4 regions of the Azospirillum sp. VT-I1 genome follow, and region 3 is predicted to be linked to each of the others. Evidence: predicted binding sites of a transcription regulator. Region 3 holds the regulator's gene; each other region holds the start of a gene.
What was found. The regulator PhoB, encoded in region 3, activates phosphate uptake and scavenging genes when phosphate is short. The targets are predictions, from matches to a motif close to TNTCATAAAACTGTCA.
Positions count from the first base shown of each region.

Region 1: pstS (phosphate ABC transporter substrate-binding protein PstS) is a predicted target of PhoB. The motif match lies at 2,771-2,786, and genes of this name have one in related genera.
Region 2: AB8P05_RS19830 (5'-nucleotidase, lipoprotein e(P4) family) is a predicted target of PhoB. The motif match lies at 2,025-2,040, and genes of this name have one in related genera.
Region 4: AB8P05_RS12305 (HesB/IscA family protein) is a predicted target of PhoB. The motif match lies at 3,065-3,080, and genes of this name have one in related genera.

Region 1 covers NZ_CP168806.1:359,782-365,029, forward strand. Annotated here, with positions in the region: gene pstA (phosphate ABC transporter permease PstA) at 1-461, opposite strand, end outside; gene pstC (phosphate ABC transporter permease subunit PstC) at 466-1,449, opposite strand; gene pstS (phosphate ABC transporter substrate-binding protein PstS) at 1,562-2,629, opposite strand; gene AB8P05_RS30145 (methyl-accepting chemotaxis protein) at 2,826-5,248, opposite strand, start outside.
Region 2 covers NZ_CP168803.1:243,448-248,695, reverse strand. Annotated here, with positions in the region: gene AB8P05_RS19845 (hypothetical protein) at 1-101, shown strand, start outside; gene AB8P05_RS19840 (ferritin-like domain-containing protein) at 195-716, opposite strand; gene AB8P05_RS19835 (formylglycine-generating enzyme family protein) at 959-1,930, shown strand; gene AB8P05_RS19830 (5'-nucleotidase, lipoprotein e(P4) family) at 2,061-2,927, shown strand; gene AB8P05_RS19825 (hypothetical protein) at 2,974-3,126, opposite strand; gene AB8P05_RS19820 (COG4315 family predicted lipoprotein) at 3,314-3,709, opposite strand; gene urtE (urea ABC transporter ATP-binding subunit UrtE) at 3,823-4,518, opposite strand; gene urtD (urea ABC transporter ATP-binding protein UrtD) at 4,533-5,248, opposite strand, start outside.
Region 3 covers NZ_CP168800.1:1,847,854-1,853,101, forward strand. Annotated here, with positions in the region: gene AB8P05_RS08935 (ABC transporter permease) at 1-748, shown strand, start outside; gene AB8P05_RS08940 (Bax inhibitor-1/YccA family protein) at 894-1,619, shown strand; partial or broken gene AB8P05_RS08945 (SAM hydrolase/SAM-dependent halogenase family protein) at 1,712-2,439, opposite strand; gene phoB (phosphate regulon transcriptional regulator PhoB) at 2,589-3,293, opposite strand; gene pstB (phosphate ABC transporter ATP-binding protein PstB) at 3,390-4,136, opposite strand; gene pstA (phosphate ABC transporter permease PstA) at 4,250-5,248, opposite strand, start outside.
Region 4 covers NZ_CP168800.1:2,547,075-2,552,322, forward strand. Annotated here, with positions in the region: gene nifV (homocitrate synthase) at 1-118, opposite strand, end outside; gene nifS (cysteine desulfurase NifS) at 269-1,474, opposite strand; gene nifU (Fe-S cluster assembly protein NifU) at 1,490-2,413, opposite strand; gene AB8P05_RS12305 (HesB/IscA family protein) at 2,497-2,892, opposite strand; gene AB8P05_RS12310 (hypothetical protein) at 3,215-3,739, shown strand; gene AB8P05_RS12315 (alkene reductase) at 3,873-5,018, opposite strand; gene AB8P05_RS12320 (TetR/AcrR family transcriptional regulator) at 5,155-5,248, shown strand, end outside.

The sequences.
Region 1 (5,248 bases), on a different replicon from region 3:
ATGGCCCCTGCCCAGGCCGAGAAATGGCCCATGCGGATGACCATCACCTCGTACACGAACAGGCCGACCATGATCGACGGCGCACTCAGCAGCACGTCGTTGATGAAGCGGACCACCTCGGCCAGCTTGCGGTCGCGGCCGAACTCGGCGAGGTAGGTGCCGGCCATGATGCCGATCGGCGTGCCGACCAGGGTGGCGACCGTGGTCATGATGACGCTGCCGAAGATGGCGTTCAGCAGGCCGCCCTCACCGCCCGGCGGCGGCGTGTTCTCGGTGAACAGGGCGATGTTGATGGCCGACAGGCCGTTGTAGAGCAGCGTCCACAGGATGGCGACCAGCCAGAACAGGCCGAAGCCGGCCGCACCCAGCGCCAGGGTGAGCGCGATCTTGTTGACGATGCGGCGGCGGTTGTAAAGGCCGCCGGCCGGAGCGGCGAGCGCCGCGGAACTTGACATGCTCATGGCCTCAGACTCCGGCCTGGCGCTGCAGGCGCAGCAGCATCAGCTTGGCGATCGACAGCACGGTGAAGGTGATCAGGAACAGGATCAGGCCCAGCGCCACCAGCGAGGCGGTGTAGACGTCGCCGACCGCTTCGGTGAATTCGTTGGCGATGGAGGCCGAGATCGTCGTGCCCGGCGCCATGATGGAGGAGCTGATGCGGTGCGCGTTGCCGATGACGAAGGTGACCGCCATCGTCTCGCCCAGCGCGCGGCCCAGCCCCAGCATGACGCCGCCGACCACGCCGGTGCGGGTGTAGGGCAGCACCACGTTCCACACCACCTCCCAGGTGGTGGCGCCCAGCCCGTAGGCGGATTCGCGCACCATCGGCGGCACCGTCTCGAAGACGTCGCGGGTGATGGAGGTGATGAAGGGCAGAACCATGATGCCCAGGATCAGGCCGGCGGTCAGGACGCCGATGCCGTAGGGCGGGCCCATGAACAGGTTGCCGATGCCCGGAACCTGCCCCACCGTGTTGATCAGGAAGGGCTGGATGGTCGACTGCATGAAGGGGGCGAAGACGAACAGGCCCCAGATGCCGTAGATGATGCTGGGAATGCCGGCCAGCAGCTCGATGGCGACGCCGAGCGGGCGCTTCAGCCAGGCCGGGCACATCTCGGTGATGAACAGCGCGATGCCGAAGCTGACCGGAATGCCGACAGCCATGGCGATGACCGACGTGATCAGCGTGCCGTAAATGGGGGCGAGCGCGCCGAATTCCTCCGACACCGGGTTCCAGACTTCGGTCGTGACGAACCCGAAGCCGAACGCGCGCAGTGCCGGAAGCGCGCCGTCGATGAGGGAAACGGTGACGCCGCCCAGGATGAACAGGACGAGCAGCGCGAAGAAAAGCGTGGCGTTGCGGAAAGCCGCATCCTGCAGGCGCTGGCGGCGGGCCCGTCGGGCGGTGGAAGCGTGTGCGTCGGTCAAGGTCAGCGCGATCTCGGTCATGGCCGCTCCGTGAGGCGTGCGGTGGGGACGGCGAAATTTCCGTCCCCGCCGGCGGATCATGCCCCCGGGCCGCGCCGTCTGACGGCGCAACCCGGGGTCGGGTTGGCCGTGGTTACTTGGCCGACGCGGTCCAGATCGGCTTGCCGTCGGCCTGGATCGACTGCGACCAGGTCTTCTGGACCATGGTGACGACCGATTCCGGCATCGGGACATAGTCCAGATCGGTGGCCATCTTGGCGCCGTTCTTGTACGCCCAGTCGAAGAACTTCAGCGCTTCGGCCGAAACCGCGACGTCCTGCGGGTTCTTGTACATCAGGATGAAGCTGGCGCCGGTGATCGGCCAGCTGTCCGCGCCCGGCTCGTCGGTCAGGATGACGTAGTAGCCCTTGGCGTTGGCCCAGTCGGCGTTCGCCGCGGCGGCCTGGAAGGCCTCGATCTTCGGAACGACGGTCTTGCCGTCCTTGTTCTGCAGGCCGACATACGTGATGTTGTTCTGCTTGGCGTAGGCGTATTCGACGTAGCCGATCGAGCCGTCCGTCTGCTTGACCATGTTGGCCACGCCTTCGTTACCCTTGGCGCCGATGCCGGCCGGCCACTGGACGGAGGAGTTGGCGCCGATCTGGGTCTTGAACTTCGGGCTGGTCTTCGACAGGTAGTCGGTGAACAGGAAGTTGGTGCCCGACCCGTCCGAACGGTACACCGGCGCGATGGCGGTGTTCGGCAGGTTGACGTTCGGGTTCAGGGCCTTGATCTGCGGATCGTTCCACTTGGTGATCTCGCCCATGTAGATGTTGGCGAGAACCGTACCCGACAGCTGGACCTCGCCGGACTTCAGACCCTTCAGGTTCACGACCGGAACGACGCCGCCCATGATCATCGGGAACTGGATCAGGCCGGCCTGATCCAGCTCTTCCGGCTTCAGCGGCATGTCCGAGGCGCCGAAGGTGACCGTCTTGGCCTTGATCTGCTTGATGCCGCCGCCCGAACCGATCGACTGGTAGTTCAGACCCGTGCCCGTCTCCTTCTTGTAGGCGTCGGCCCACTTGGCATAGATCGGGTACGGGAACGTGGCGCCGGCGCCGGAGATGTCGGCGGCCGAGGCGACCGACAGCGGGGCGACCGACACGGACAGAACGGCCAGGGCACCGAAGGCGGCGCAGCGAACGAACGCCGAGGTCATGGTTTTCACGGCAAAACTCCCGATAGGTTTGGACGGTGTCGTTGGGTTTGGGAAAATCCCGGCCTTCGCCGGAGGTCGTAACCCGCCTTCTTCGTCGCGGTGACCATAGCCACCGCTGGTGACGGGTTTGTTTTGTTTACGTGTCAGTTTTATGAAACCGACCCGCTTTCGGTCGCAGGCGACCCGGACCGCCCGCTCATCGCGCGGCCCGGATTTCCTGGAGGAACAGATGCACGGCGGAGCCGAGGCTGGTCGCCTCGTGCAACAGGCTTTCCGCCACCTGCAGGACGTCGCCGGCCTGGGCGCGCACCTTGGCCGCGGCCTCCGACAGGCCGGCGACATGGTCCGACGCCGCCTGCGTGCCGACCGCGACGCGGTGGGAACTGTCGACGATGCTCGACGTGATGGTGGCCTGCTCCTCCACCGCGGCGGCGATGGCGGAGGCGTTGGATTCGATGCGCTGGACGCTGCCGGTCATGGTCGCCACCACCTCCGCGGTCTGGCGACTGGCCGCCTGGGTCGCGGCGATCTGGCGGGCAATCTCGGCGGTGGCCTGGGCGGTCTGGCCGGCCAGCGCCTTCACCTCGCCGGCGACCACCGCGAAACCGCGGCCGGCCTCCCCTGCCCTCGCCGCCTCGATGGTCGCGTTCAGCGCCAGCAGGTTGGTCTGGCCGGCGATCTCGTCGATCAGCCCCACCACGGCGCCGATCTCGCCCGCGGTGCCGGACAGGTCGGCGACGGTTGCCTTCACCTGCTCCGCCCCGGCGGCGGTGTCGCCGATGATGCGGGCCGATTCGCCGGTGCGCTTGCTGATCTCGGCGATGGATTGCGAGATTTCCGACGCGGCGGTCGCCACCTGCTGGATCCCCGCCGCCATCTCGCCGGACAGCTGCATCGCGGCCTCGGCGCGGTCGTTGGCGTTGGCGGCGATGTCGGTCAGCGAGCGGGCGCGCGCCGCCATCAGGCGGGCGGCCTCGGCCAGCGTCTCGACGCTGCTCAGCACGTTGCTTTCGAACTGGTCGGCGATCTCCAGCATGCTGGTCCGCCGGGCCGACGCGGCGTTGCGGCGCTCGATCTCCACCTTCTCGTGCGCCTCTTCCATGGCGCGGGCGTTGGCGATGAAGACGAACAGGGCGCGGGCCATATCGGTGATCTCGTCGTTGCCGTCGGCCTTCTGCTCCACCGTCAGGTCGCCGGCGGCGACCCGGCGCATGGCGTCGGCCAATGCCTCCATCCGGCCGACCACCCGGCGCCCGACATAGAGCGAGACGATCAGCCCGGCGAGCAGCACGCCGGCGGTCGCCAGCAGGATCTGTACCTGGTTGGTGCGCTCCAGCGCGTCGTGGGCGGCGGATGCGCCGGCGGCGGTCGCCTGCTCGGCCGACTGGACCAGCCCGTCGACCATCCCGGTCAGGGCGGCGCCGGTGCTGCGGTTGCTGTCGATCAGCGCGGCGTTCTCGGCGTAGGCCGCCAGTTCGCCGCTCCGCAGCGCCAGGATGCCGTCGTTGCCGAAGCCCAGGGCCAGCAGCCGGTCGGCCATCCGGCGGACCTCCGCGCCGAGATCGCCCTGCGAGTCCTGCAGGGACTTGCGGATGGTCGCGGCCAGCGGGTCCAGCGTGCGGCGCGCGGCGGCCAGCCGGGCCGGCGTCTCCGCATTGCCGGCCTCGGCCAGCTTGCCGGCCAGCAGGTTAGCGTCGGCCATCAGGCCGCTCAGCACGGTGTAGCGCTGCTGCGCCTCCGGCACCACGTTGGTGGAGAGATCCTGCATCCGTTCCGCGATGGCGTTGCCGGCCTCGGCGATGCGCCCGCGGGAGTTCAGCATCAGCGGCAGCATGCGGCTGTTGGCGTCGCGGTCCAGCCCGACGATCTCGTCGACCGCGGCGGCCTGCGCCTCGGCCAGCTTGCGCGCCTCCGCCTCCCCGATGCCGGGGGTCAGCTGGCGGACGCGGCGGGTGTAGACGCTCTTGTCGCCGTCGCCGTAGGCTGCCAGCTCGTTGATCGCCGCGATGACGGGAGCCGCCGCTTCGCTCTTGGCCAGCGGGCGCAGGGCGCCCTGCAGGTCGGACAGCGCCGAATCGAAGTCGGTGGACAGCGACATCACCTTGGACCGGTCGGTCTCGAAGGCGCCGATCAGCAGCGCCTTGGTCAGCGCCGCCTCCGCGCCGCGCAGCTGGAACAGCGGGATCACCGTCTGCCCCAGCTCGCCGCCGATCGCCTCGGAGGACTGCGAGGTCGCCTCCACCATCGCGGCGATGGCCTGGGCAAGCTGTTCGCGCGACGCCTGCATGTCCGGCTTCAGCGCCGCCAGCAGCCGGGCATGGGCGTCGCTCAGTTCCGCCAGCCGGGCGCTGCGCTGTTCCTGCAGGCTCAGCCGGCGGCCGGTCGCCGCCCCCAGCGCGTCGATGGTGCCCAGCAGCGAGCGGGCGGTGGCGGCCAGCTCGCCCATGCGGCCGACGTCGCCATGCCCGTCGGCCAGCCGGGCGAGCTGGCCGTCCAGTTCCCCGCGCTGTGCCGCCACGGCGGCGCGCAGCCGGGCCAGATCCTCCTCCGATGACGCGGCGTCGATCAGCGGCCCCAGCGCCAGCACCCGCGCCGTGGTGGTGGCGAGCCCGTGCGCGG
Region 2 (5,248 bases), on a different replicon from region 3:
CCGGCACCGACCAGGACCGCGACAAGACCCTGACCGAAAAGGCGGAGGAGAAGGCCGGCGGCGCCAACAAGAACAGCCCCGGCCCGATCTACGACGTCTGAGCGACACACGGCGCCACGTTGGGCGCGCACATGAAACGGCCGGGGAAGGGTCCGCCCTCCCCGGCCGTTTCATTGCCTGCTATCCGGCCCGTATCAGCGGCCGGCGGTCTGGTCGCCGGCCTTCAGCGTCAGGTATTTCAGGGTCAGGGCCGGGACGTTCTCGATCACCCAGGAAGCCATCGCCTCCTCCTCGCGCAGCGAGGTTTGCAAGAGCGGCACGGCGAAGGCGAAGTTGCCGGCGTCGGCCACCGTCAGCAGCGACCGGTAGCTCGCCACCTCGAAATTCTCGAAGGCATAGTTGGCGAAGGAGTTCTTGAGGATCTCGTCCTCGGCGAAGCTGTGGCCGAGCGCCGCCAGATTGCCCATGATCGACAGGGCGGTGTCCTTCATGCCGGAATGGCTTTCCTGCAGCTGGTCCAGGATCTGGTCGAGACGGGTGATCTGCGCCTCGGTCTCGCCACGGTGCATGCGCAGGTGGTCGGAGACTTCCGAATAGTTCACCAGGCGGTCCAACTGGCGGTCCATCAGTGCAAGCGCCTGCTGTTCGACCGCATGGGCATTGCGCAGTCCGGTGACGAACAGCGCGCGCGTGAGGTCTGCGGGATAGGCAGCCATGAGTATGCTCCTGTGGTATCAACGCTCCGTTGAACGTCTGCCCGCACCAACAGGGCGGCCACCCTTTCGACGCTCTACCGCTTTGGCCCTAGCCCGAAGGAACAGGCGGAGACTCCCCTTCCCGCCGGACCGGCCGGGAGGTGCCCCGACAAGGACACGGACGCACGGTTGCCGGATGCGGGTTGCGCCGGAGAAATGGCGGCATGACCCCCTGCACTTCCCCCGCAAGAGACCGCCGCACCATGAGATCCGCCCTGCCCGGCTCGGTGGGCGCCGTGATCGTCCTGGCCCTTCTGCTGACCGGGCTGACCGCCTGGCGCCGGACCGGGGCGGAGGACCTGACCGGCTGGCGGGCCGAACGGCTGGCCGCCTTCCAAGCCTGGCAGGTAGGAAGCCCGGCGCGCGAGATCTGGGACCATCCCGACGCCCCGCTGCTGGTGACGGTGCCGGCCGGCAGCTATCTCCAGGGCTCGCCCAAGACGGAGGCGGAGCGTTTCCCCGGCGAAGCCCCACAGCGGCCGGCGACGATCCGGCACCCGTTCGCCCTCGGCAAATACACGGTCACCCGCGGCGAGTATGCCCGCTTCGTCGAGGACAGCGGATACAGGTCGCGCACCGTCTGCCGCGGCTATGCCGGCGAGACCGAACTGCTGCCGCGCTGGCATTTCTCCTGGCGCCGGCCGGGCTTCGACCAGACGAACGCCCACCCCGCCGTCTGCATCAGCTGGCACGACGCCAAGGCCTATGTGGACTGGCTCAGCCGCCGGACCGGCCACGCCTATCGCCTGCCGACAGAGGCGGAGTGGGAATATGCCGCCCGCGGCGGCACGGTCACCGCCCGCTGGTGGGGCGACGATCCGGCGGCGGGATGCGGCGCGGCGAACGGCGCCGACCTGACCGCCAAGGACCGTTTCACCGACTGGGAAGTGGCGGCCTGCCGCGACGGCGCCCTGTTCACCGCCCCGGTCGGCAGCTACCGGCCCAACGGCTTCGGCCTGTACGACATGCTGGGCAATGTCTGGCAATGGGTGGAGGATTGCGCGGCGGACGGATCGGCAGCGTCCGGCGAGGCGGGAGAGACCTGCCCGCGCCGGCGGATGCGCGGCGGGTCGTGGCACAGCCATCCGCGCTATCTCCGCTCCGCCGTGCAGCGGGAGAACGAGGCCGAGATCGGCTTTGCCGCCTACGGCTTCCGCGTCGTCCGCGACTTCTGAGGGCGCCACCGGAAGACCGCGACCCCGTGCGTACCGGGATACCGTGACGCAAGCGTCACGGGACCGTCGCCAAGTGCCTGAATCTGTGCTTCGATGACGGTTCCATGACACTTGATGGATGGGTGTGTCGATGCGCAAATCCGCCTTTCCCGGGCGCTGGTCGCTGCTGTCCGGTGCGGTTGCCCTCTCGCTTCTGGCCGGGCCTGCCCTGGCTGCAGATCCAGTGCCCCAGAACGACCTGCTGAACGCCGAGCTGTGGATGCAGCGCTCGGTCGAATACAAGGCCAACGCGCTGGCGGTCTACGCGCTGGGCAGGATCCAGCTGGACAAGGCGCTGGCCGACAAGACCTGGACCGCGGCGACCGAGCAGACCGGCAATTACCTGGACCTGCCGCCGGCCGTGGTGCTGGACCTGGACGAGACGGCGATGGACAACTCCGCCTATCAGACCGGGCTCGTCACCACGGGAACCGACTTCTCGCCCAAGACCTGGGACGCCTGGGTGAAGGCGGAGAAGGCCACGGCGGTGCCGGGCGCGGTGGAGTTCACCCAGTATGCCGAGTCGAAGGGCGTCAAGGTCTTCTACGTCACCAACCGCAGCGCCGACCAGGAAGAGCCGACCCGCCGCAACGCGCAGGCGCTGGGCTTCCCGATGGGCGGCAACGTCGACACCTTCCTGATGTCTAAGGAGAAGCCCGACTGGGGTTCGGCGAAGAGCACGCGGCGCGCCCACATCGCCAAGGATTACCGGATCGTCCTGCTGTTCGGCGACAATTTCGGCGACTTCTCCGACGCCTACAACGGCAGCGAGGCGGAGCGGCTGAAGGCTTATGAAGCGGCGAAGGAGCGATTCGGGCGCGACTGGCTGATGCTGGCCAATCCCGGATACGGCTCGTTCGAGAGCGCGCCCTACGGCCATAATTTCAAGCTCTCGGCCGACGAGAAGCGGGCCAAGAAGATCGGTGCGCTGGAACCCTGGGTGGCGCCCGCCCAGTAAGGAACCGGCTGGTGGGGAGGGTGCGCCGGTCTGAGACGATCACATCTCAGAAGATCAGGCGCACCGCCTCCACGATCACCACCCACGGCGCGGCGATCATCACCGCCCACACGGCCAGACGCGGCAATCCGCGCATCTTGCGGACCTTCGGCTCGGCGGACGGGGCGGCTTCGAAAGAGGTGGCGTTGTAGATCGACATGGCCTGCTGCTCCATGAGCAAGATGACGGTGAGGCCATCATGCGGCTTCGATCCTTAACGACCTTTAAAGAGCGCCGCCTGCGAAGACGACGTTTGCGCATTACCTCGACCGGATAAGTATACTGCCGGCGAAAGCGGCGTCGCGGCACTGAACGGCAGGTGCCGCGACGCAGCAATGGAACGGACGTTATGGCTTCGCGACGTGCCAGACGTTGTTCACCCCGTCACCGGTGGTGTCGCCGGGCTTGGCGTCCTTGACCCAGGTGTAGAGCGGCTTGCCGTCATAAGCCCATTGCCGGCTTCCGTCGTCGCGGGTGACGACGCTGTATTTGCCCATCGGCTTGGCGGCGGAGGGAGCCATCAGCGGCGGCCAGTTCGTCGCGCAGGGCCCGTTGCAGGCCGACTTGCCGGCCGTGTCCTTGTCGAAGACGTAGAGCGTCATGCCCTTCGCGTCGGTCAGGACGGGACCCATCGCGGTCTGCCCCGCCATGGCCGGCTCCTTGTCCTGGGCGATGGCCGGAGCGCCGAACAGGATGGCGCCCAGGCCGACGACGGCGGCGGTGGCACGGAGTGCGGACTTCATTGCGTGGTTGCTCCCCAAAACCGGTCCGCCGGACGGCGAACCCGATGGATGAAGGACGCAATGGAGACGCGGTTATTCCGCGGGTCACCGATAGGAGATCGCCGCCAGCGGCATCATACCGTCAGGTATTTGCGCACCTCCTGCTCGTCCAGGCCGCTGCGCGGACCAGACAGCATCACCTCGCCGCGCTCCATCACAACCCAGTCGTCGGCAAGGTCGCGGGCGAAGTCGAAATACTGCTCCACCAGCAGGATCGCCATGGTGCCCTTGTCGCGCAGATAGGAGATGGCGCGGCCGATGTCCTTGATGATCGATGGCTGGATGCCTTCGGTCGGCTCGTCCAGAACCAGGAGGCGCGGGCGCGTCACCAGGGCGCGGCCGATGGCGAGCTGCTGCTGCTGGCCGCCCGACAGGTCGCCACCGCGGCGCTCCAGCATGGATTTCAGCACCGGGAACAGCTCGAACACCTCGTCGGGGATCGAGCGCTGGGCGCGCGGCAGCGGGGCGTAGCCGGTCAGCAGGTTTTCCCGCACCGTGAGCAGCGGGAAGATCTCGCGCCCCTGCGGCACATAGGCGATGCCGCGCCGCGCTCGGTCGGCCGGGGCCAACTTGGTCACGTCGGCGCCGTCCCAGCCGATGGAGCCGCCGGACACCGGCTTCAACCCGACGATGGCGCGCAGCAAGCTGGATTTGCCGACGCCGTTGCGGCCGACCAGACAGGTGACCTTGCCGATTTCGGCCTTCATGGAAACGCCGCGCAGGGCCTGGGCGGCACCGTAATGCAGATCGAGAGAGCGAACGTCGAGCATCATGGGGTCTCCCGTCAGCGGCCGAGATAGGTGTCGATGACCTGTTGATTGGCGCTGACCGCGTCCAGCGAGCCTTCGGCCAGCACGGAGCCCTCGGCCAGCACCGTCACCTTGACGCCGAGCGCGCGGACGAAGCTCATGTCATGCTCCACCACGATCACCGAATGCTTGCCGGCGATGCTGCACAGCAGTTCGGCGGTCTGTTCAGTCTCGGCGTCGGTCATGCCGGCCACCGGCTCGTCGACCAGCAGAAGCTTGGGATCCTGGGCCAGCAGCATGCCGATCTCCAGCCACTGCTTCTGCCCGTGCGACAGGCTGCCGGCCTGGCGGCTGCGCAGGGCCGACAGGCGGGTGATGTCCAGGATCTCCTCGATGCGGGCGCGGTCGTCGCGGCTGATGGCGTAGGTCAGCGTCTTCAGCGGCCGGCGCGGCGCCTTCAGCGCCAGTTCGATGTTGTCCCACACCGTGTGCGGTTCGAAGACGGTCGGGCGCTGGAACTTGCGGCCGATGCCGAGATTGGCGATGGCCGCCTCGCGCAGCTTCGTCAGGTCGGTGTCGCCCTCGAACAGGATGGTGCCGGTGTCGGGGCGGGTCTTGCCGGTGATGACGTCCATCATGGTGGTCTTGCCGGCACCGTTGGGGCCGATGATCGCCCGCATCTCGCCCGGCATCATCACCAGCGACAGGCTGTTCAGCGCCTTGAAGCCGTCGAAGCTGACCGACACGCCGT
Region 3 (5,248 bases):
CGCCGGCGAGTGGTGGCCGACCGACTATGCCGGTCCGCCGCTGATCTCCATCCACCAGAGCGTCGCCGAGGCCTTCGGCATCGGTCCCGGCGCCACGCTGTCGATCAACATCCTGGGCCGCAGCATCGAGGCGACGGTCGCCAACGTCCGCGCTGCCGATTTCAGCAGCATGGCGATCAACTTCACCATGGTCTTCGCCCCCGGCACGCTGGAAGGGGCGCCGCAGACCTGGGTCGCCACCGTCCGCGCCACGCCGGACGCCGAGACCCAGGTGCAGCGCGGAGTGCTACAGCGCTTCCCCAACATCACCATGGTGCGGGTGAAGGACGCACTGGACACGGTGTCGGAGATGCTGGGCCATATCGGCACGGCGGTGCGCATCGTCGCCGGCATCACGCTCGCCGCCGGCACGCTGGTGCTGGCCGGGGCGGTGGCCGCCGGACATCGCCGCCGGGTCTATGACGCGGTGGTGCTGAAGGTGCTGGGGGCGACGCGCGGCGACGTGCTGCGCGCCTTCCTGCTGGAGTACGGGTTGCTGGGCCTGCTGACCGCGGTCATCGCCGGCGGCATCGGCACGCTGACCGCCTGGGCGGTGCTGCGCTTCCTGATGCGGTGGGAGTGGAGCTTCCTGCCATCGGCGGTGGTCACCACGGCATTGCTCAGCACGGCGATCACGCTCGCCTTCGGGTTCTATGGTACTTGGCGGGCTTTGGGCCAGCCGTCCGCGCCATTGCTTCGCAACGAGTGATTCCCGGAGCGGAAAGCCATAGCAAAAACGAAACGTGAAAGCTTTTTCATCTTGGAGAACCGCTGCCGATTCCTATTGAACCGAATTGCGGACTCGCCAATATGTCATCCCGACGGGATCACCCTATTCCACCGAGGAAACCAACATGGCAGACCCGACCTATAACCGCTTCGCGACCGCAGGCCGCGCGACAGATCGGGGATACTTCGACGAAGGCCTGCGGCAGCACATGCTGCGCGTGTACAACTACATGGGCGCCGGCCTGATTCTGACGGGTCTGGTCGCCGCGCTCGTGTCGTCCAGCCCGGCCATGATGGCGGCCATCTTCGGCACGCCGCTGAAGTGGGTGGTGATGCTGGCCCCGCTGGCGTTCGTGATGGTGCTGTCGTTCGGTATCCAGCGCCTGTCCTTCGCATCGGCACAGATGATCTTCTGGGCCTATTGCGGCGCCATGGGCCTGTCGATGTCGGCGATCTTCCTGGTCTTCACCGGGGCGTCGATCGCGCTGACCTTCTTCGTCACCGCCGCGACCTTCCTGGCGATGAGCCTGTACGGCTACACCACGAAGGCCGACCTGTCGAAGATGGGCTCGTTCCTGATGATGGGCGTCATCGGCCTGGTCATCGCCGGCCTGGCGAACATCTTCTTCCAGTCGCCGGCCCTGCACTTCGCGATCTCCGCCATCGGCGTGCTGATCTTCACCGGCCTGACTGCCTACGACACCCAGGCGATCAAGGAAAGCTACGCCGAGGGCTACGATCACGAGAGCACCGGCAAGCTCGCCCTGATGGGCGCCCTGACGCTGTACCTGGACTTCATCAACCTGTTCCAGTTCCTGCTGCAGTTCCTGGGCCAGCGCAACAACGACTGATCCCCAGACACCTGATCCGAGTTGCCTGATCGGACAAGCACCTGATCGATGCAGCAACCGCCCGGAAGCACCCGCTTCCGGGCGGTTTTCTTTCAGGACCCGACCGTCACCGCATCGCCGACCTTGAGACCCAGCGCCTCGTCGGCCCGGCCGCGGTTGACGGCGATCTCCGCCAGCCCGTTGGAGTTCTCGTACCACAGCGCCTCTCCGGGCCCGACGGCGCCGAAGGTATGGGCACGGGCGATGCGGGTGCCGGCGGCGGTCAGCACGCCGTCCGCGGGCAGGGCGGATGCCCGCATCCCGGTCATGGCGTTGCCGTAGACATCGACATAGACGATGCGGGCCAGCTCGTCCGGCCAGTCTGGGCGGTCGATGGCGGCGAGGGGGAGGGGCTGCGCTGCACCGGCCGGCCGGCCGCCAGATCGGCGGCGACGGGGGCGAACAGGTCGCGGCCATGGAAGCTGGCGGACAGCCGGTCCGGAATCCAGTCGATGGTCCAGGCGTTTAGCGACGTTGCGCGGCGGGCGAGCAGGGCGAAGAGGCCGTTGTCGGGACCGACGAACCAGCGCCCGTCCGCCTCGACCATCACCGGCAGGCGGTCGGTCCCAACGCCGGGATCGACGACACAGAGAAAGACGCTGCCGGCGGGGAAGGCCGGGGCGTAGGCGGCCAGGAGATAGGCCGACAGCTGCGGGTCGAAGGCGGGGGCGTCGGCAAACAGGTCGATGACCGGGACGGTTGGCGCCTGTTGCGCCAGCACCGCCTTCATCTGGCCGGTGTAGGGGCCGGAGAGGCCGAAGTCGGTGAAGAGCAGGATCATGGCGTGTTGCCCCCTCCCTAGCCCTCCCCCGTTTGTCAGCGGGAGAGGGAACTCCGCTGCTCCCTCGCATACACTCAGCTGGACAAGCGTTCTACCCCCTCTCCCGCGAAGCGGGGAGGGATGGGGAGGGGCATACGCGGCAGGAACCCTCACACCGACTTCGTATCCAGCGCGTACCCCGCCGAGCGTACGGTGCGGATCAGGTCCAGCTCGTCCTCTTCGTTCATCGCCTTGCGCAGGCGGCGGATGTGTACGTCCACCGTACGCGGCTCGACGTACACGTCGTGGCCCCATACCAGATCGAGCAGCTGTTCGCGCGAGAAGACGCGGCCGGGATGCTGCATGAAATGGCGCAGCAGGCGGAATTCGGTCGGGCCGAGATGTACGTCCCGGCCGTTGCGGCGTACGCGGTGGGCGGCCAGATCCATCGTCACGTCGGCGAAGGTCAGCACCTCGTCGGTCATGCCGGGGGAGGCGCGGCGCAGCACCGCGCGCATGCGCGCCACCAGTTCGGTCGGGGAGAAGGGCTTGGTGATGTAGTCGTCGGCGCCGGAATTCAGGCCGCGCACCCGGTCGCCTTCCTCGCCGCGGGCGGTCAGCATGATGATCGGGATGTCGCGGGTCTTGGCATTGCGGCGCAGCTGGCGGCAGACCTCCAGCCCGCTCATCAGCGGCAGCATCCAGTCGAGCAGCACGATGTGCGGCGTCTGTTCGCCGGCGGCAAGCAGGGCCTCCTCGCCATCGCTGGCGGTGGCGACGCGGAAGCCTTCCTTTTCCAGGTTGTACTTCAACAGCGTCAGGATGTCGGCCTCGTCCTCGACGATCAGGACGAGCGGCTTCAGGGCCGCGTTCATGGAGGCTCCGTTCACAGCGCGCGTCTCGACGTTAACCGGCATGGGACAGCCTTTTCAACAAAGGAGGGAAGGGGGCGCATAGGTCGGCGGAAGGGTTCAGCCGTAGCGGCCGGTGATGTAGCCCTGGGTGCGCTCGTCGCGCGGGTTGGTGAAGATTTCCTCGGTGTCGTCGCACTCCACCATCTCGCCCAGATGGAAGAAGGCGGTGCGCTGCGACACGCGGGCGGCCTGCTGCATGTTGTGGGTGACGATGACGATGGTGTAGTTGGCCCGCAGCTCGTCGATCAGCTCCTCGATATGGGCGGTCGCGATGGGGTCGAGCGCTGAGCAGGGCTCGTCCATCAGGATCACCTCGGGGCTGACGGCGATGGCGCGGGCGATGCACAGCCGCTGCTGCTGGCCGCCGGACAGGCTGGTGCCGGGCTCGCGCAGGCGGTCCTTCACCTCGCCCCACAGGCCGGCGCGCTTGAGGGACGTCTGCACCACCTCGTCCAGCTCGTCGCGGCCGGAAGCCAGGCCGTGGATGCGCGGACCATAGGCGATGTTGTCGTAGATCGACTTCGGGAAGGGGTTCGGCTTCTGGAAAACCATGCCGACGCGGGCGCGCAGCTGCACCGCGTCCACCGCCTTGCCGTAGACGTCCTCGCCGTCCAGCGCGATCCGCCCCTCGACCCGGCAGCCCTCGACGGTGTCGTTCATCCGGTTCAGGCAGCGCAGGAAGGTCGACTTGCCGCAGCCGGACGGGCCGATCAGCGCCAGCACCCGGTTCTCGTGGATGTCCAGGTCGATGCCCTTCAACGCCTGCTTGGCGCCGTAGTACACCTTCACCCCGCGGGCAGTCATCTTGGCCGGGAAGTCCGCTGCGGAGCGCGGCTCAGCGCGTCCATCGGCTCGGGGCCGCAGCTTCAGCTGGCCCGGGATGCCGCCGGGGATGCCGCTCTGGATGCTCATGGCGCTCACCACCGTCTCTCGAAAATCTTGCGCAGGATCACGGCCGTCCCGTTCAGCAGGATCAGGACGCCGAGCAGGATCAGGATCGCCGCTGAGGTGCGCTCGGTGAAGGCACGCTCCGGGCTGTCGGCCCACATGTAGATCTGCACCGGAAGCACCGTGGCGCTGTCGGTCAGCCCGTGGGGAACGTCGACGATGAAGGCGACCATGCCGATCATCAGCAGCGGCGCCGTCTCGCCCAGCGCGCGGGCCATGCCGATGATGGTGCCGGTCAGGATGCCGGGCATCGCCAGCGGCAGCACATGGTGCAGGACCGTCTGCAGCGGCGAGGCGCCGATGCCCAGCGCCGCCTCGCGGATCGAGGGCGGCACCGCCTTCAGCGCGACGCGGGAGGAGATGATGATGACCGGCAGCGTCATCAGCGCCATCACCAGCCCGCCGACCAGCGGGGCCGAGCGCGGCATGCCGAAGAAGCCGAGGAACACGGCCAGACCCAGCAGGCCGAAGATGATCGACGGCACCGCGGCGAGGTTGTTGATGTTCACCTCGATCAGGTCGGTCCAGCGGTTCTTCGGCGCGAATTCCTCCAGATAGACCGCGGCGGAGATGCCGACCGGCACCGACAGCGCCATGGTCACCAGCAACGTCAGCAGCGAGCCGACGATGGCGCCGCCGATGCCCGCCTGTTCCGGCTCCCGGCTGTCGCCGGCGGTGAACAGCGTGGTGTTGAAGCCCTGCGCCAGCGCGCCGGAGGCCAGCAGCGCATCGGCCGCGGCGATCTTGGCGTCGCTGAGCCCGCGTTCGCTCTCCGGCAGGTCGCGGCGGTAGCGGCCCTTCACCAGCTGGTCGATCTCGTCGTCGGCGCGCACCCAGACGGTCAGCGTGGTGCCGACCAGCGCCGGGTTCTTCGCGACCATCGCCTCCAGCTCGTAGGGCGCGCCCGACGACAGCAGGTCGTTCAGCACGCGTTTGCCGGCGCGGTCGGTCACTTGCGGGAACTGGGC
Region 4 (5,248 bases), 700 kb from region 3:
CGGCGGCGTCGAGCGCCTTGGCGATGGCGATCTTCTCGTCGAGCGTGAAGGCGACGCCGGCGGTCTGCTCGCCGTCGCGCAGGGTGGTGTCGTTGATGGTGGCGAAGGTGGTGGGCATGGGGGCACCTCGCGCGTAGGGGGAAGAGCTGCCCCCCATGAGAAGTGTCGCAGGCCGGGCCGGGGACCCGCCCCGACGGGGTGTCGTCGGGCGGGGTGCCGGGACGGGCCATCGACCCGACCTGCGATTCCGGTGTAACGAACTGAGCCGTTACGAATAGACGGGTGCGAATTCCTTGGGCTTACCGGCTTCCTGCTGCCAGTAGGGCGACAGGCTGCGCAGCTTGGCGATGATGCCCGGCACTACGGCGATGACCCGGTCGATCTCCTCCTCCGTCGTGTCGCGCGACAGCGAAAAGCGGGTGGCGCCATGGGCCGCGGTGTAGGGCACGCCCATGGCGCGCATGACGTGGCTGGGCTCCAGCGAGCCCGAGGTGCAGGCGGAGCCGGACGACGCGGCGATGCCGGCCTCGTTCAGCAGCAGCAGGATCGCCTCGCCCTCGATGTACTCGAAGGCAATGTTGCAGGTGTTGGGCAGGCGGTTGTCGGGGTTGCCGGTGACGAAGCAGCTGGGCACCGCCGCCAGGATCGCCTGTTCCAGCTTGTCGCGCAGCGCCTTCACCCGGGTGTTCTCGTCGCCCATATGGAGCAGCGCCAGCTGGGCGGCGGCGCCCAGCCCGACGATGCCGGGCGCATTCTCGGTCCCGGCGCGGCGCGAGCGTTCCTGGTGGCCGCCGCGCAGCATCGGGCGGTAGCGCAGGCCGCGCTTGACGTAGAGCGCGCCGATGCCCTTGGGGGCGTGCAGCTTGTGGCCGGACAGCGACAGCATGTCGATGGCGCTGTCGGCCAGCTTCATCGGGATCTTGCCGACCGACTGCACGGCGTCGGTGTGGAAGAGGGCGCCGACCTCCTTGGCCATGCGCGCCAGTTCCTCCACCGGGAAGATCGTCCCGGTCTCATTGTTGGCCCACATGATGGAGACGATGGCGACCCGGTCGGACAGGGCGGCGCGGTAGGCGTCCATCTCGAGGTTGCCCCGGTTATCCACCGGGATGCGGTGGACCTTGTAGCCGCGTTTCTTCTCCAGATACTCGCAGAGCGCCAGCACGCCGGGGTGCTCGACCACGCTGGTGACGATCTCGCGCTTCTTCGGATAGGCCTCCAGCGCCGACAGGATGGCGGTGTTGTCGCTTTCCGTCCCGCCGGAGGTGAAGACGATCTCGCTGTCATGGGCCGCACCCAGCAGGGCCTGGACCTGCTTACGCGCCCATTCGATCTTGCCGCCCACCGCGGCGCCGAAGCCGTGCATGGAGGACGGGTTGCCGAAATGCTCGGTGAAGAGCGGCAGCATCTCCTGCAGCACTTCCGGATCGACGCGGGTGGTGGCGTTGTTGTCGAGATAGATTCCCTGGCTCATGGCTTGGCGCTCCCCTTAGCCCGCGTGGGCCGGCATGAGGGACGCGGGCTTGACCCGCACGAACTCGCCGAGCTTCTCGACCAGCTTCATCTGCACGCCCATCATCGTGCCGGCCGACTGCGAACAGCCGGAGCAGGCGCCGGACAGCCGGACGTAGATGTCCTTGCCGTCGATGTCGACCAGCTCCACGTCGCCGCCGTCGCGCTGGATCTGCGGGCGCATCTCCTCGATGGCGCTCATGATGACCTGCATGCGCTGGACGTTCGTCAGCTTGGGCGCCGCGGCGGGTTCGGCCTTCGGCTCCAGCGGCTTGATGGCGTCGAGCCCGACGGTGCCGGGGACATGCTTGGCGGCGGGCTTCAGCGCGCCGGTCTTCGCCAGCACCTCTTCCAGAACCTCCTCGATCTTCTCGTGGCAGGTCTGGCAGGAACCGCCGGCCTTGGTGTAGTGGGTGACCTCCTCCAGCGTGGTCAGGCCGTTGACGGTCACCGCGCGCTCGATCATGGCGGCGTCGATGCCGAAGCATTTGCAGACCAGCTCGCCTTCCTCATGGTCGTCTTCCCACGCCTCGCCCTTGTAGTTGGCGATGGCGGCGCGCAGCGCCTCCGCCCCCATGACGGAGCAATGCATCTTCTCCGGCGGCAGGCCGCCCAGATACTCGGCGATGTCACGGTTGGTCAGGGTCAGCGCCTCGTCCACCGTCTTGCCGATGATCATCTCAGTCAGCGCGGAGGAGGAGGCGATGGCCGAGCCGCAGCCGAAGGTCTGGAACTTCGCGTCCTGGATGATCTGGGTGTCGGGATCGACCTTCAGCATCAGACGCAGCGCGTCGCCGCAGGTGATGGAGCCGACCTCGCCGACCGCGTTGGCGCTGTCCAGGACACCGGAGTTCTTCGGGTTGAAGAAGTGTTCCTTGACCTTGTCGGTGTAGTTCCACATGTCGCTGCTGCCTTTCCGTGGGGTGCGCGCCTAGGGGAAGAAGAGCTGTCCGGGGGATCAGTGGCCCCAATCAGTGGCCCCAATCAGTGGGTGGAGTAGGGGGCCGACGATCCGCAGCTGGACGAAGTGGTCGAGCAGGAGCCGCCGCCCTCTCCGCCGGCCGAGAAGGACTTGCCGCAGCCGCAGCTGCTCGTCGCGTTCGGGTTGTCGAACTTGAAGCCGGAGCCTTCGATGCCCTCGACGAAATCGACCACCACGCCCGACAGGAAGGGCTGGCTGTTGGCGTCGACGAAGATGGTGACCGGGCCGAAGCTGAGCACTGCGTCGTCGTCGCCGGCCGCCGCCTCCAGGCCCATCTGGTACTTCAGGCCGGCGCAGCCGCCGTCGGTCACCGCGATCCGCAGGCCGGCGGCAGCGCCGCCCGACTTCGCCAGGACCCGTTCCAGGGTGGAAACCGCCGCATCCGTCAGAGTCACCATGTCCCGCCTCCTCAAGCCGCGTTGCCGGGGGTGCCGGCCGATCTGACGAGAAGTATAGCAAATGGTGTGCCAAACAGCCAAAGCGTTGATTTGCAAGGATTGTAGGGTTGAATCGGCATGGCGAGAGTCCGACAATGTTTCGCCTTCCAACGTTTTTGTCGGGTTTGGCGCGTGTCGGCTTTGCGACAGCCGCGACACTTCGCCGCACAAAAATATTATGGTCTTTCCCTGCGCCCGCGCGCGTACCATGTGGCGTCGTCGGTGCGTCGGATGGTTGATTTTCTCAACAGAAAATCGAAGCAGCGGAAAGGCGAGGAGCGAGATGAGCGACGAACCGATCGAACTCAGGATGTCGAACGGCCGCATGGCCTTCGGCGACGTGCCGGAACAGATCGACGAGCTTTTGCAGGAGGCGGTGAAGGCCCGCGACGTGCCGGAGGTTTGCGAATCGCTGCTGTGGGAGGCGCATCGCAAGGGACCGCGGGTGCTGCCGGTCTTCTATGCGCTCTACAAATTCTACTTCAACCGCAAGAAGCTGGGGGAGGCGGAGCGGGTGGCCCGCATCGGGCTGGATGCCGCCGCACTCCAGGGCGGCTTTTCCGCCGACTGGTCGCAGCTGACCGCGGGCTCCGCGGACTGGACGGCGGCCGGGCCGGCGCGCTTCTTCCTGTTTACCATGAAGGCGCTGGCCTTCATCGAGCTGCGTCGCCACAACCGCGACAAGGCGCTGGCGATCCTCGCCAAGATGGCGGAGATCGATCCGGCCGATCAGGTCGGCTACGGGACCATCGCCGCGCTGGCTCGCGGACTGGACGGCGGCCCGAATGGGGAGGCCGGGGCGGCGTAACGGCCGTTCCCGCCAAAAAGACCCCCGGTCCGGGGGTGTCGGACCGGGGGCAGGGGGGATATGCGTCTCACGACGCTCTCACGACGCGCTCTCACGTCGAGGGGGATGCGGCGGACCGGTCCGCCGCGAAAGGTCAGGCGGCGACCGATTCCAGCGCCGGATAGTCGGTGTAGCCCTTGGCGCCGCCGCCGTAATAGGTGGTGCGGTCCGGCTCGGCCAGCGGCGCGTCCACACGGAAGCGCAGCGGCAGGTCCGGGTTGGAGATGAAGGCCTCGCCGAAGCTGACCGCGTCGGCCTCGCCCTTGGCGAGCGCGGTTTCGGCGTCGCCGCGGCCATAGCCGCCGTTCAGGATGAACGGACCCTTGAAGGCCGTGCGCAGGGCGGATGCCACATGCGGTGCGCCCTCCGGCGGGGCCATGTGGTGGCCGGGCCGTCCCTCGATCACATGCAGATAGGCGAGGTTGAAGGGGTTCAGCGCCTTGGTGATCGCCAGGAAATGCGGCAGCGGGTCGCTGTCCGTCATGTCGTTGAACACGCCGGTCGGCGACAGGCGCACGCCGATGCGGTCGGCGCCGACGGCATGGGCCGTCGCCTCCAGGATCTCCAGCAGGAAGCGGCAGCGGTTCTCCACCGTCCCGCCATACTGGTCGGTGCGGGTGTTGGTGCTGTCGCGCAGGAACTGGTCGATCAGGTAGCCGTTGGCCGCGTGGATCTCGACCCCGTCCAGGCCGGCATCGAACACCGCGCGCTTGGCGGCGTCGGCGAAACTGCGGACCAGACCGGGGATCTCCGACGTTTCCAGGGCGCGCGGCACCGGGAAGGGCTCCATGCCGGCACCGGTGTAGAGCTGGCCCTTGGCCGCGATGGCCGAGGGGGCGACCGGGGCGGCGCCGTTCGGCTGGAAGAGCGGGTGGGAGATGCGGCCGACATGCCAGAGCTGGGTGACGATCCGCCCGCCGGCGCTGTGCACGGCGTCGGCCACCGCGCGCCAGGCCAGGGTCTGGGCGTCGGTGTGGATGCCCGGCGTGCTGGGATAGCCCTGGGCGGTGTCGCAGACCTGCGTCGCCTCGGTGATGATCAGCCCGGCCGAGGCGCGCTGCGCATAATATTCGGCGGTGAGCGCGGTCGGGCAGTTGCCCTCGCCGGCACGGCTGCGGGTCATCGGCGCCATGACGACGCGGTTCGGCAGCTCGATGGCGCCGAGGCGCAGCGGGGTGAACAGATCCGGGGTTGCGGTGCTGTGCGTGTCGGTGCTGTGCGTATCGGTGCTCTGCGGCATGGCGGGACTACCCCCTGTTGGGCAAATCGGCTTGTATGTATGTGAGTACATACTTGAACCGGAGCCTGCCGCTTGTCAAGTATGTATCTGCATACTTATTATCGATCCGATGGGACGGAGCGGAGAGGGACCGGTTTTGGACGCAAGCAAGGACGCCGCAAGCAGGGACGATGACGGCTGTTGCCCCGGCAATGGCACCGAGGGCGCCTGCGAGGGTGGCGCGCGAAAGC